Regions from separate parts of the Agrobacterium sp. ES01 genome, predicted to be linked through region 2. Evidence: predicted binding sites of a transcription regulator. Region 2 holds the regulator's gene; each other region holds the start of a gene.
The links. Region 2 encodes PhoB, which activates phosphate uptake and scavenging genes when phosphate is short. Its sites were predicted from a motif close to TGTCATNNANCTGTCAT; they were not measured.
Positions count from the first base shown of each region.

Region 1 (4,645 bases), 1.0 Mb from region 2:
ACAGGCGCAGAAGTCGACATTCCGGCACGCAACGTGCCGAAGTTCACGGCCGGCAAGGGTCTGAAGGACGCCGTTAACAACAAGTAATTGTGGGGCGCTTCCCTGGAAGCGCCTTTGCACTTCTCTTCATTGGAAGTGATGAAAAGAGCCCGGACACGCGTCGGGCTCTTTTTTTGTGGGCGCGGCCCCCATCCCGTCATGCGGGCTGGCCATTTTCAGAGACGCAGTGTTTCGCAAACGCGGATCATTCGGTGCTTGATGAAACCGCCGATTTCACTTAACTCATGGTCGCCGGATAATCCGGCATGAATTCTCAGGGCGGGGTGAAAGTCCCCACCGGCGGTATGGGACCTTTCTCCCGAGCCCGCGAGCGCTCCGTGAAAGCGGAGGTCAGCAGATCCGGTGAGATGCCGGAGCCGACGGTCATAGTCCGGATGAAAGAGAATGAGATCCTGGCGGCTTCCGCCTTGCGTTCTGCCATCGGGCAGGCGCGGGGGGAGGGTGTTCGTCAGACGGTGCATCGTCATTGTCTTGCGCACCGTGCCGCTATCCCTCTCATGCGTCCTGATTTGTGTTGATCCTTTGACGTGAAGGAAGAATGACATGAATCAGAGCTTGATTTTGCTTCTGCGTTCCCGCGCCGTAACCGGTGCATTTTTCATGGTGCTCGCAGGCATTGCCTTTGCCGCTCTCAATGTTGCCACCCAGCGGCTCACCATGACTTTGGGCTTTTCCCCGTCCTCGACGGCCTTTTGGCAATATGGCTTTGCCTTCGTGCTGTCGCTGCCTTTGCTGGCCCGACTTGGCATCAAGTCCATGAAGACGATCTATCCCTGGCGTCACATCATCCGAGTGGTCTTTGCCGCCTTTGGCGTTCAGGCCTGGACTATCGGTCTGGCCTCGGTGCCGATCTGGCAGGCGATCGCACTGGTGATGACCTCGCCTTTCTTCATCATCATGGGTGCGCGCCTGTTCTTGGGCGAACGTGTCGGGCCTGTGCGCTGGGCAGCAACGGCTGTCGGTTTCACCGGTGCCATGATCATTCTGCAGCCATGGTCGGATGGATTTACCGCAGCCGCGCTTCTGCCGGTGCTGGCAGCCCTGCTCTGGGGAGCGTCGTCGCTGGTGATGAAGAACCTCACCAATTTCGAGCCTGCAGAAACCGTCACCGTCTGGTTGCTGGTGCTGCTGACGCCCATCAATGGCGGTCTGGCACTGGCCTCGGGCTTTGAGGTGCCGACCGGCCAGGTGTTGGTGCTTCTGCTCGTGGCAGGCCTGCTGACAGCGTTCGGCCAATATCTCCTGACACTCGCCTACAGCGTCGCGGATGCTGCTTATGTACAGCCATTCGACGATCTGAAGCTGCCGCTCAACGTGCTGGCCGGGTGGTTGGTGTTCGGCTATGCGCCTGCAGGCTATCTCTGGCTGGGTGCGCTGATGATCCTGTCGGCTTCGCTGTTCCTGATGTGGACAGAGATGGGCAAGGAGAAGCGGGAGACCCAACTGCCGGCCTGAGGCTGTGGATAAGCACCGGCGGGGTCGATAGAGGCAATCACGGCAGCCTATTGGCGGCCATTGTCATTCGTCTGTCATCCAAGTGACGCACAAGCCTCCTGTCTCATTCTCATGGAACAGGAGGGCTCTCCCATGACTTCAGGATTTTCCCGCGCGGCCCTGACCGCGGCTCTGCTCGCTTCCGCCGCCATCCCGGCTGGCGCGGAACAGGTCTTCAACCGCATCGCGTCTTTCCCTGTCGCCACCAATCTGCCGGCGGACAAGGATCCGATGACGCAAACCTCGGCTGAAATCATCTATGCCTCGGAAGACGGCAACACGCTCGTCTATTCCGATAGCCCGCTGGGCGGCATCGGCTTCGTCGACATCACCGATCCAAAGGCACCCAAGGCAGCAGGCGCTGTCATGCTCGACGGCGAGCCGACCTCAGTTGCTATCGCCGGCGACAAGGTCTTCGCAGGTGTTAACACGTCCGAAAGCTATGTGAAGCCATCGGGCAAGCTCGCCATCGTCGGTCTGACATCCAAGACCGTTGAAGCCAGCTGCGATCTCGGCGGTCAGCCCGACTCGGTTGCGGTCTCCCCCGACAAGTCCTTCATTGCCGTCGCAATTGAAAACGAGCGCGACGAAGAACTGAACGACGGTGCAATGCCGCAGATGCCCGCCGGCGATGTGGTCATCATTCCAATCAAGGATGGCACTGCCGATTGCGGCGCACTCAGCCATGTGGACGTGACCGGTCTTGCCGAGATCGCGCCTGAAGATCCGGAACCGGAATTCGTCTCCATCAATTCGCTCGGCGAAATTGCCCTGACGATGCAGGAAAACAATCACATCGTCATCATCGACGGCAAGACTTCCAAGGTGACCGCGAATTTCTCCGCTGGTTCGGTCGATCTTGACGGTATCGACATCGAAAAAGACGGCAAGCTCGACTTCACCGGGTCTCTGAAAGATGTGAAGCGCGAGCCTGACGCTGTGAAGTGGCTGGACGACAATCGTATCGTGATCGCCAATGAAGGCGACTACCAGGGTGGCTCGCGTGGCTTCACCATCTTCGACAAGACCGGCAAGGTTCTGTTCGAATCCGGTGCGTCGTTCGAACGCGAAGTGGCCCGCCTCGGCCATTTCCCTGACAAGCGCGCCGGCAAGAAGGGTATCGAGACAGAAGGTCTCGAAGTCGCCTCCTTCGATGGCCAGACCTACATCTTCGTTCTGTCGGAGCGTGGCTCTGTCGTCGGCGTCTACAAGGATACCGGTGCCGATCCTGAACTGGTGCAGATCCTGCCATCCGGTATCTCTCCCGAAAGTGCTGCTGCTATTCCAGGCCGCAAGCTGCTGGCGACGGCAAACGAAGTCGACCTCGGCGAAGATGGCGGCGCACGTTCGCATGTCATGATCTATGCCCAGGAAGAGGGCGCACCCTCTTATCCGATGATCGAATCGGTCTCCACTGACGGCAATATCATCGGCTGGGGCGCACTCTCCGGCCTCGTTGGCGACGCCGAGAAGCCCGGAATCCTTTATGCGGTCAATGACAGCTTCTATTCGGCGCAGCCGCAGATCTTCACAATTGATGCGACAGCAAAGCCCGCAAAAATTACATCGGCTCTGCCGATCACACGGGACGGCAAGGCTGCCAAGAAGCTCGACATCGAAGGCATCACGCTCGACGGTCAGGGCGGCTACTGGCTTGCCTCGGAAGGCAATACGGAAAAGGAAGTGCCGCACGCGCTCTATCACGTTGATGGCAAGGGTGCGATCACCGACGAAGTCTCACTGCCGGATGACCTTCTGAAAAACGAAGTTCGCTTTGGTTTCGAAGGCGTGACCATGCTCGGCTCCGGCGACGACGCCACCTTGTGGATGGCCGTTCAGCGCGAATGGAAGGACGATGAAAAGGGCACCGTCAAGCTCGTCTCCTACAAGCCAGCCTCCAAGGAGTGGGCAGCCGTTCGCTATCCGCTCGACAAGGGTGAAAAGGGCTGGGTCGGCCTGTCGGAAATCACCGCCCACGATGGCCAGCTCTATATCGTCGAGCGCGACAACCAGCTTGGCGATGCGGCCAGGATCAAGAAACTTTACCGCGTCGCGGTCGACAGCCTGAAGCCTGCCGCAATCGGTGGCGAGTTGCAGATGGTCTCGAAGGAAGAAGTTCATGACTTCATTCCCGATCTCAAGGCAACCGGCGGTTATGTTGTCGACAAGCTCGAAGGCTTCACCTTCGACAAGGATGGCAAGGCCTTTGCCGTCACCGACAACGACGGTGTCGACGACTCATCGGGCGAGACCCTGTTCTTCCCCGTTGATCTGACCGCCACCAACTAAGTTTCGTTCTCCCAAGACGATCGACCGAAGAGCCGGACGGGCAACCGTCCGGCTCTTTTTGCGATCAGCGACCTCGAGAGACGAAAGAGGTCGTGGAGAAAGATGATGTCGCGAGCATCAGGCCTGGCATGTCTCGTTGCAGATGGAGATGGCGGATCGCGGAAGCGCAAGACTGCGAATGCGTCTGGTAACGCAAGGCTCTCCGTCTATTATGAGCGGAAACGCACCCAGATTCGATGACGTGCTCACCAAAGCGAGATGATCTGTTGGAAACCGACCTCTACCCACCCGTTAAGCGCTTTCTCGAAAACCTCGGCTTCGAGGTCAAAGGCGAGGTGAAGGGTTGTGACGTCGTTGCGGTGTCCGGCGATGTAACGGAAGTCGTTGTCATTGGCGAACTCAAGCAGACCTTTACCCTGGAGCTGGTGCTGCAGGCGGTCGAGCGCACCTCGGCCTGCGATGAGGTCTGGCTTGCGGTCTCGGCTTCGAAGAAGGGCAAGGGCCGCGAGGCAGATTCGCGGGTGAAAAAGCTCTGCCGCTATCTCGGTTTCGGATTGCTCTGCGTGGCGGGCGGTGATCGCGTTGACGTGATCGTCGAGCCAAGCGACTGGAAACCCCGTCGTGACCCCAAGCGCCGTTCCCGCATCGTCCAGGAATTCAACCGTCGCAGGGGCGATCCGATGGCCGGTGGCTCGACGCGCGTGCCGCATATGACGGCCTATCGTCAGCAGGCCCTGGTGGTTGCAGGTGCCATGGAGCAGGCACCAGTTCGTCCGCGCGACCTGAAGGCGGTGGCGCCTGA
Region 1 is NZ_JBNQTH010000001.1:100,409-105,053, reverse strand. Features, by position in the region: gene hupB (DNA-binding protein HupB) at 1-87, shown strand, start outside; FMN riboswitch at 306-450, shown strand; gene ACQQ2Q_RS00550 (DMT family transporter) at 604-1,515, shown strand; gene ACQQ2Q_RS00545 (esterase-like activity of phytase family protein) at 1,648-3,843, shown strand; gene ACQQ2Q_RS00540 (DUF2161 domain-containing phosphodiesterase) at 4,110-4,645, shown strand, end outside.
Region 1: the regulator PhoB is predicted to act here: its motif matches at 1,577-1,593, upstream of ACQQ2Q_RS00545 (esterase-like activity of phytase family protein).

Region 2 (4,645 bases):
CTGCTCTACACAGTCATATCGAACGGATATACTGCCTTTGCGCAAACCTCGATCACGCTTCCGGTCGAGTTCAGCCAGAAGGTCCTGGACCCACGCAACCAGGCCGCAAGCAATCCACGCGTGCTGTTGATGGCCAATTATCCAGCTCTTGCCCGCGATGCACTGGTCAAGGCAGTGGGGATCAATCCCGACGACAAGAGTGCGGTGCGCGCTGCCGGCCAGATGATCTCCGACAGCTCCCGCGTACAATTGCGCGACATGGTGATGGCCGATCCGTCGTTAATCGGGAAAACAGTCGATGTGACTTTCCTCGCCGCTGCAGATATCGACTCCGCCTATAAGGGCCAGATCGATCTCAGTGTCGATGAGAGCAGCCGCAAGGTCTCCGACCAGCAGCTTGGCTGGATGGATCAGCTCAAGAGTTCCGGCGCGCTGACGTCGAAATTCAACACCGGCATTTTCGTCAACGGCGCATCGAGCCGCCCCGAGGCTGCCGGCATGGGTGTGGCCCTGATCGGATCATTCTACATGATGGTGATCGTGCTGGTTCTGGCCCTGCCAATCGGCGTGGCGGCTTCGATCTACCTTGAAGAATTCGCACCGAAGAACAAGTTCACCGACCTGATTGAAGTCAATATCAACAATCTGGCGGCTGTGCCCTCCATCGTCTTCGGCCTGCTGGGTCTTGCGGTCTTCATCAATTTCATGGGCCTGCCACGCTCGGCCTCGCTGGTCGGCGGTCTGGTGCTGACCCTGATGACACTGCCGACCATCATCATCGCGACACGCGCCGCGCTGAAGGCTGTCCCACCATCGATCCGTGCCGCAGCACTGGGGCTTGGGGCCTCGAAAATGCAGATGGTTTTCCACCATGTGCTGCCGCTTGCCGCGCCCGGCATCTTGACCGGCACGATCATCGGCCTTGCCCAGGCACTCGGTGAAACCGCTCCGCTTTTGCTGATCGGCATGGTGGCGTTCGTGGCAGATTATCCAACCTCTCCCATGGAGCCTGCAACAGCGCTCCCCGTACAGATCTACATGTGGGCCAACGAAGCTGAACGCGCCTTTGTCGAGCGGACGTCCGGAGCTATCATCATTCTGCTCCTGTTCCTGCTTGTCATGAATGTCGGTGCCATTCTGCTACGGCGGCGCTTTGAACGTCGCTGGTAGAAGGAATAGAACAATGAACATGATGTCGGAAACAGCTTTGGAAAAGGCGGTCGATCAGAAAATGAACGATAAAACCTACAAGATGATCGGCAAGGATGTGTCGGTTTACTACGGCGAGAAACGTGCGCTTTTCGACGTGAACCTCAATGTTCGCGAAAATACGGTGACTGCCCTGATCGGCCCATCCGGCTGCGGAAAGTCGACCTTTCTGCGCTGCTTGAACCGCATGAATGACACGATCGAAAATTGCCGCGTGGCCGGCAAGATCACACTCGACGAGCTGGATATCTACGATCCTTCGATCGACGTGGTGGAGTTGCGCGCCCGTGTGGGCATGGTGTTCCAGAAGCCGAACCCCTTTCCGAAGTCGATCTATGAAAACATCTCTTATGGTCCGCGCATCCACGGGCTCGCCAAGGGCAAGGCCGACCTGGACCAGATCGTCGAGACAAGCCTGCAGAAGGCCGGCCTCTGGAACGAAGTGAAGGATCGCCTTCAGGAGCCAGGCACCGGCCTTTCCGGTGGTCAGCAACAGCGCCTGTGCATCGCGCGCGCAGTAGCGGTCAGCCCGGAAGTCATTTTGATGGATGAACCCTGTTCGGCGCTCGATCCGATTGCGACGGCCAAGGTTGAAGAACTCATCCATGAGCTGCGCGCCAATTACACGATCGTGATCGTGACGCACTCGATGCAGCAGGCCGCGCGTGTCTCGCAGCGCACCGCCATGTTCCATCTTGGCGTACTCGTTGAGGAAAACGACACAGACAAGATGTTCACCAATCCGGATGATCAGCGCACGCAGGATTACATCATGGGCCGCTTCGGCTGATATCCCGTTTTCATCCGCGCTGAAGCCAATTTCGAGGATACCTCAAATGCCATCGACCCATATTCTATCCGCTTTCGATGAAGACCTTAAATATCTGATCCGGCGCATCTCCGAGATGGGGGGCCTTGCCGAACAGATGGTCGGTGACTCGGTCCGCGCATTGGTCAATTCCGACGCCGCCCTTGCCCAGAAGGTGATTTCTGACGACGTGGTGATGGACAATGCCGAGCGGGAAATCGGTGACAAGGCCATCATCACCATAGCTCGTCGCCAGCCGGTCGCAGCCGACCTGCGCGAAATCATCGGTGCGCTGAGAATTGCCAGCGATCTGGAACGCGTTGGTGACATGGGCAAGAACAATGCAAAGCGCGTGATGGCCGTTCAGGGCACCGGCGTCCCTCGCAAGCTGGCGCGCGGACTGGAACATCTCTCCGAACTCGCACTCGAACAGCTGACCGATGTTCTGGATGTCTACACCACCCGTTCTGCGGAAAAGGCCAAGATCATCCGTGACCGCGACGAAGAGATCGACGCCATCTACACCTCGCTGTTTCGCGAGCTTTTGACCTACATGATGGAAGATCCGCGCAATATCACGACCTGCACGCATCTGCTGTTCTGCGCCAAGAATATCGAGCGAGTGGGTGACCACGCGACCAATATCGCAGAGACCATCTATTACATGACCACCGGTATGCAGCCGGAAGGTGACCGTCCCAAGGACGATACGACGACCGATGTCAGTGCGGTCGCGGAATAAGCACTTGAAGTGAGACACTAGATGGCGCCGAAAATAGCTGTGGTTGAAGACGAGGAGGCGCTGAGCGTCCTCCTGCGTTACAATCTGGAATCTGAGGGCTATGAAGTCGAGACGATCCTTCGGGGCGACGAGGCCGAAATACGCATGCAGGAACGGGTTCCTGATCTCCTGATCCTTGACTGGATGTTGCCCGGCGTGTCGGGGATCGAACTTTGCCGCCGCCTTCGGGTTCGCCCGGAAACAGAACGGCTGCCGATCATCATGTTGACGGCACGCGGCGAGGAAAGCGAACGCATACGCGGATTGGCGACAGGTGCAGACGACTACGTGGTCAAGCCCTTCTCCACACCGGAACTGATGGCACGGGTAAAAGCCATGTTGCGTAGGGCGCGGCCAGAAGTGCTGTCCAGCGTTCTGCGTTGCGGCGACATCGAACTCGACCGCGAAACGCATCGTGTTCACCGCAAGAGCCGTGAAGTTCGACTTGGACCGACCGAATTTCGTCTGCTGGAATTCCTGATGGCATCGCCCGGGCGCGTCTATTCGCGTTCACAGCTTCTCGACGGTGTGTGGGGGCATGACATCTATGTGGACGAGCGTACCGTGGACGTGCATGTCGGCCGGCTGCGCAAGGCGCTTAATTTTTCCAACATGCAGGACGTGATCCGCACCGTGCGCGGCGCCGGATATTCCATGGAGGCCTGACAGGTCACCCATGCTGGCGGTTGCTACCGCTGTTTCAACCCATCGCCCAGCCAGGCGGTGGGCTTTTTACTTGCTGCATAAAAAAGGCCCCTTGCGGGGCCTCATCTCATGATCTTTATCGGCTGGGAAGCGATTGCTTTTGCGCGGATGAGCGCCTGCGGTCATTGACTGGCTGATAAGCCAGTTTCGAGTGGTAGGTGCAGTAAGGTGCGTTATCCGATGCCTCGCAACCGCAGAAATGAAACTCATCAGTCATCGGATCGCCAATCGGCCATTTGCAGGTGCGATCGGTGAGTTCCGTGAGGGCAAGACGACGCGAAATCGGCACCACGACATTGGATGGCACCGGAACGACTGCACGCTCCTCTTCGCCACCAGCTTCGATTTCATCGTGTGACACGGTTGTGCCGGCAGGACGGGCGGCCGAGCGCGTGGCTACACGTGGCTGAAAGCTTTGCGGCCGCGCTGTCGTTGGCGCCGGACGCTTTGGCGCGCGAGAGGCAGACGAGGAGCCGCCAGCCTTGGCGCGACCGGGCAAACAAAGTCGGTGTACCTTGCCAATGACAGCGTTTCGACTGACGCCGCCTAGTTGTGCCGCGATCTGGCTTGCGCTGAGACCTTCGGCCCACAACTTCGTCAGCCTTTCAACGCGCTCATCAGTCCAATTCATGCCAAATATCTCCGCCTGTAGCGCATTCCGAGGCCGAATCCTTCACCGCTGCCTCGGAAGACTCCGAAACAAAAAATATGCCTCGATATTGTCGGTGACTAGTTCCGCCGCATGCAGTCTAGTAATTGATCATTAACCTAGTGTGAGCCTGACTCCGTGACAAGAGTCGCCGGAATCATCGCGAATCGATTTCATAGTTTTCCCCAACTTGCTGTCCACAGGCTAAAATACCACTATCGCCTACTAAAGCGTGGCTGCGACGGCACCGTGCTAAAAAGTCCCGCAATTGCGGTGATTTATTGACATGGGGGTCCGAAATGAAGATAGTGCGCGAGCCGCCGCAAGGCGGCATTTTTGATTTTTAGACTTCGTAACACCCGCCAATCAGCGAAACCCATATCTTCCGTGCCTGTCGAAGGAGTCAAGCGCAATGGCCGAGGCCTCCCCGCTCTATCAGACCTATAATCGCGCTCCGTTGCGCTTCGAACGCGGCGAGGGTGTCTGGCTGATC
Region 2 is NZ_JBNQTH010000001.1:1,144,120-1,148,764, forward strand. Features, by position in the region: gene pstA (phosphate ABC transporter permease PstA) at 1-1,170, shown strand, start outside; gene pstB (phosphate ABC transporter ATP-binding protein PstB) at 1,184-1,999, shown strand; gene phoU (phosphate signaling complex protein PhoU) at 2,046-2,759, shown strand; gene phoB (phosphate regulon transcriptional regulator PhoB) at 2,781-3,464, shown strand; gene ACQQ2Q_RS05645 (GcrA family cell cycle regulator) at 3,580-4,134, opposite strand; gene ACQQ2Q_RS05650 (aspartate aminotransferase family protein) at 4,565-4,645, shown strand, end outside.

Region 3 (4,645 bases), 150 kb from region 2:
CGGATCGGCAAAGACCTCGCGCAGCTGGCTCACCGTACCGCCCGCCTCGCCCTGCAATTCATCCAGATCGACCTTATAGACGGCGGAGAGCTTCAACAGCAGTTGCACGGTCAACGGTCGCTGGTTGCGCTCGATCAGGTTGAGATAGGACGGCGAGATCTCCAGGGCCTCGGCCATGGCCGTCTGGGTCAGCCCCAATCCGTTGCGGATCCGCCGGACGCGGGGACCGGCAAATATCTTGTTCTCCGCCATTTTTACCGTCCTTTACAAGTCTGCCAGAAAATCCGCATTTACAATATTTACAAATTTACACCGCCCTGCTGTCAAAGACCAGACAAGATAACCTCATTTAAACCCCAGAATTCCTTTTGTTTCTAGCAGTATTTTGCGACGCACTGTAAAAACAGTCACATCGAAGCCGGCGCACAAAACGCGATTTAAGGCGTGCACCGGAGGCATCTACGGCGAGGAGCTTTATTATGACCGATTTTGACAAACTGATTCCGAACGCACCCCGGGGCCGTTATGACGGCATCGAGCGGCCCTATAGTCAGGACGACGTTCAACGCCTGCGTGGCTCCGTCGCAATCCGCCATACGCTGGCCGAAATGGGCGCCAGCCGCCTTTGGCAGCTGATCAACGAAGAGGGTTATGTCAACGCACTCGGCGCGCTTTCCGGCAATCAGGCCATGCAGATGGTTCGTGCCGGGCTGAAGGCGATCTATCTGTCCGGCTGGCAGGTGGCCGCCGACGCCAATACCGCGTCTGCCATGTATCCCGATCAGTCGCTCTACCCCGCCAATGCGGCACCCGAGCTTGCCAAGCGCATCAACCGCACGCTTCAGCGCGCCGACCAGATCGAGACGCAGGAAGGCAACGGACTTTCCGTGGATACCTGGTTTGCCCCGATCGTCGCCGATGCCGAAGCCGGTTTCGGGGGACCGCTCAATGCCTTCGAGATCATGAAGGCCTTCATCGAGGCGGGCGCGGCCGGTGTGCATTTCGAGGACCAGCTGGCGTCGGAGAAGAAGTGCGGCCATCTGGGCGGCAAGGTCCTGATCCCGACGGCTGCCCATATCCGCAACCTGACGGCCGCACGCCTGGCCGCCGATGTCATGGGCGTCTCGACCCTGATCATCGCCCGCACCGATGCGGAGGCTGCCAAGCTGTTGACCTCGGATATCGACGAGCGCGACCAGCCCTTTGTCGACTACGATGCCGGCCGCACGCCGGAAGGCTTCTACCACGTCAAGAACGGTATCGATCCGTGCATTGCCCGCGCCATTGCCTATGCGCCTTATTGCGATCTGATCTGGATGGAAACCGGCAAGCCGGACCTGGAACAGGCGCGCCGGTTTGCCGAGGCCGTGCACAAGGTGCATCCGGGCAAGAAGCTGGCCTATAACTGCTCGCCGTCGTTCAACTGGAAAAAGAACCTGGACGACGCGACCATTGCCAGGTTCCAGCGCGAACTGGGCGCCATGGGTTACAAGTTCCAGTTCATCACGCTCGCCGGCTTCCACCAGCTGAACTACGGCATGTTCGAACTGGCCCGCGGCTACAAGGACCGGCAGATGGCCGCCTATTCGGAGCTGCAGGAAGCCGAGTTCGCTGCGGAGATCAACGGCTACACGGCGACCAAGCACCAGCGCGAAGTCGGCACCGGCTATTTCGACGCGGTCTCGCTCGCCATCTCCGGCGGCACATCCTCCACCACGGCGATGCGGGGGTCGACCGAGACCGAACAGTTCCGCCCGGCGGCGGAGTAAGAGGGGGACTTGTCCCGACTGCACCAACCAATCGAACCAGAATTCAACAACCCCGAGCAATGAGAGGAGAAATACCCATGACACCCAGAACCCGAGTCAAGGAACGCGCCGAAGAACAGTCATCGGCCATGAACGGCGACCAGCAGGCATTGATCCGCATGATCGCCAATGACCTGCATCGCCTCAACCATTCCGTCATGAAGGCCGTCGATGGCGGCGTCTCGGTCGAACTCATCCGCTCCGCCCGCCACCATGGCGGCGACGGCAACTGGGGCGACCTGTTGATCCCCGTCGTTGTCACGCAGGCCCATCACATATCCGACACCGTGGTCGAATTGACGCCACAATAAGATGGCTTAATCAGGCTTCATCACTGTCCTGCACCACCTCAGCCGGCCTTCTGGCCGGCTTTCTTTGTCGAGAGGCAGCAATGCCGGCCCGACCGGATGGCGACACTGCGGCGCAATGTCAAACGCCATCGCCTCACTGATCAAACCGCCTGACTGATCAGACCGTCTGGCGAGACGCGTCTCGCGATGGATCCTGAGCCTGAGCCGCCAGTTCCTCACCATTCACCGACAGGCCTTCGGATACAACAAAGGCATCGATGGTGTCTTGCAGACGCTTACGATAACGCTTCAGTTTCAGCGCGTTCAGCGTGCCGCTCACGGCATAGATGTGGATGGCGCTCTTGTCGCCGGTGCCGTCGATGCAGACAATGCGCTGGCCGCCCTTGCCGTCGCCGGTCAGGACAAAGTTGTCGGGGCTACAATCGGCCATGACGATATGATGTTTGCGCATCACCTCGAAACATTCATCCACAAGCTCGAAGACCCACGGCTGCGGCCCATGTTTGCGCAGCACATCGCGAATGGTCGGGGCTGTTTCACCCGATGGTCCACGCAACCGTTCCACCAGCATGCCCAGCCCCCTGGTGGTGTGTATGAAGCCGTAGATACGGGCAATCGGCAGCGCGACATCTTCGTCGCCGGAAAACCGGCGCGCCTGTTCCAGGAATTCGTCGAATTCACGGCTGAAGCTCAGATAGGCACCAAAGCGGCGGATATGGCGGTAGAACTTGCGCCTGGAGCGCAGTCGCTTTTCGCCGTTGGGACCGCGCCTGTTTTCGCGAATGACCTTGAGCACGATTTCAGGATAGTCGTCGTGAACATAAACGTCACGCGAGGCACCACCGGCAATAAGCTGCCATTCGGCGAGATCGATCTTGTCGGAAAATTGTAACGTCTTCATCACGGGTGCCTGCGCCTTGGGGCTTCATCTGCCAACGGAACGCGGGTCGCACGGCGATCACAGCGGTCCTTAATTGCGCGTCCGTGTAACATACCTGTCATAAACGGCAAACTGCCGCACCGCCTTAAAAAGACAGCAGGGCCGGCCCGAAGGCCAGCCCGACAAACACTTCATCGTGAGATCGCGCCCGGATCAGGCGGCGGCAGTCGATGGATGGCGGGGCGCCACGCCTTCCGCCTCGATGCGGAACTGCCGGACCAGAACCATCAGATCGTCCGTCTCATTGGCCAGATCATGGCTTGCGGCCGTCGCCTCTTCCACCATGGCCGCATTCTGCTGGGTCATCTGATCCATGTAGTTGACGGAGGTGTTGATCTCCTGCAACGCGGCAGACTGTTCCTGGCTGGCGGTGGCGATCATATTGACATGCTGGCTGATGGTGGCGATCTGCTCGCTGATGCGCTGCAGCACGTCGCCCGCTTCCTTCACATGGGTCGAGCCCGTTGCCACTTCTTCGGACGAGCTGTTGATCAGGCCCTTGATTTCCTGCGCGGCCCCGCCGGAGCGCTGGGCGAGTTCACGCACCTCCTGGGCGACAACGGCAAAGCCCTTGCCGGCGTCGCCGGCGCGTGCCGCCTCGATGCCGGCGTTGAGCGCCAGCAGATTGGTCTGGAAGGCAATATCCTCGATCACGTCGATGATCTGCTCGATCTTGCGTGAGGCCTCCTCGATGCGCCCCATTGCCGAAATGGCATTGCCGACCACGACGGCGGATTCATCCGCATTGCGCTTGGTGTCACCGACAATGCTGTCGGCTTCCTTGGCGCGTTCTGCGGCCCCCCGCACGGTTGCGGTGATTTCGTCGACGGCTGCGGCCGTCTGTTCCAGCGAGGCGGCCTGCTGCTCGGTCCGCTTGGAAAGCTCGCCGGTGGAGCCTGCCATCTGGCGACCATTGTTCTGGATGAGACCGACATTATGGGTGATCTTGCCCATGGTGTCGCGCAAGCGCTGCAGCGACAGGTTGAAATCCACCCGCAGGCGTTCCAGCCGTCCGTTGAACTTGCCTTCGATCTGGAAGGAAATATCGCCCGCGGCCAACCGTTCCAGCGCTGCGGCAAGCTTCGTCACCGCATGATCGATCTCGGCGTCCAGCGCCTGCTTTTCCTCATCGTTACGGCGGCGCTCGGCTTCGGCACTTTCGCGCTGCTGCTCGCTTTGCGCCTCGACCTCGATCTTGGCCCGGGCATTGTTCTTGAAGATGCCGAGCGCACGGGCCATGGCACCGATCTCGTCGCCACGGGCCTCTCCGGCAATCGTCGTTTCAAGATCGCCATCGGCAATGCGGCGCATGGTGCCGGTAATGGCGGCAATCGGCCGCTGCAGGGTCAGGACCAGGGCAATTCCGCCCAGAACCGCCAGCAGGATACCGATCACGGTCGTGGAGATCGAGACGCCATTGGCGCGAACGCGCTCTTCCACGGCTGCCTGTTTCTGCATGTCGGAGAAGGTGGTGAGATTGCTCCAGGCCGTGACGATGGCCTGATTGGCCTCGGCATATTCCGTTTTGCGTTCGGCGCTGACATCCACCAGGGCAATACTGCTGTCCTTCAGCGCAGCAAGCGCCG
Region 3 is NZ_JBNQTH010000001.1:995,972-1,000,616, forward strand. Features, by position in the region: gene ACQQ2Q_RS04940 (helix-turn-helix domain-containing protein) at 1-252, opposite strand, end outside; gene aceA (isocitrate lyase) at 480-1,769, shown strand; gene ACQQ2Q_RS04950 (hypothetical protein) at 1,847-2,119, shown strand; gene ACQQ2Q_RS04955 (YrbL family protein) at 2,277-3,020, opposite strand; gene ACQQ2Q_RS04960 (methyl-accepting chemotaxis protein) at 3,213-4,645, opposite strand, start outside.
Region 3: the regulator PhoB is predicted to act here: its motif matches at 3,105-3,121, upstream of ACQQ2Q_RS04955 (YrbL family protein).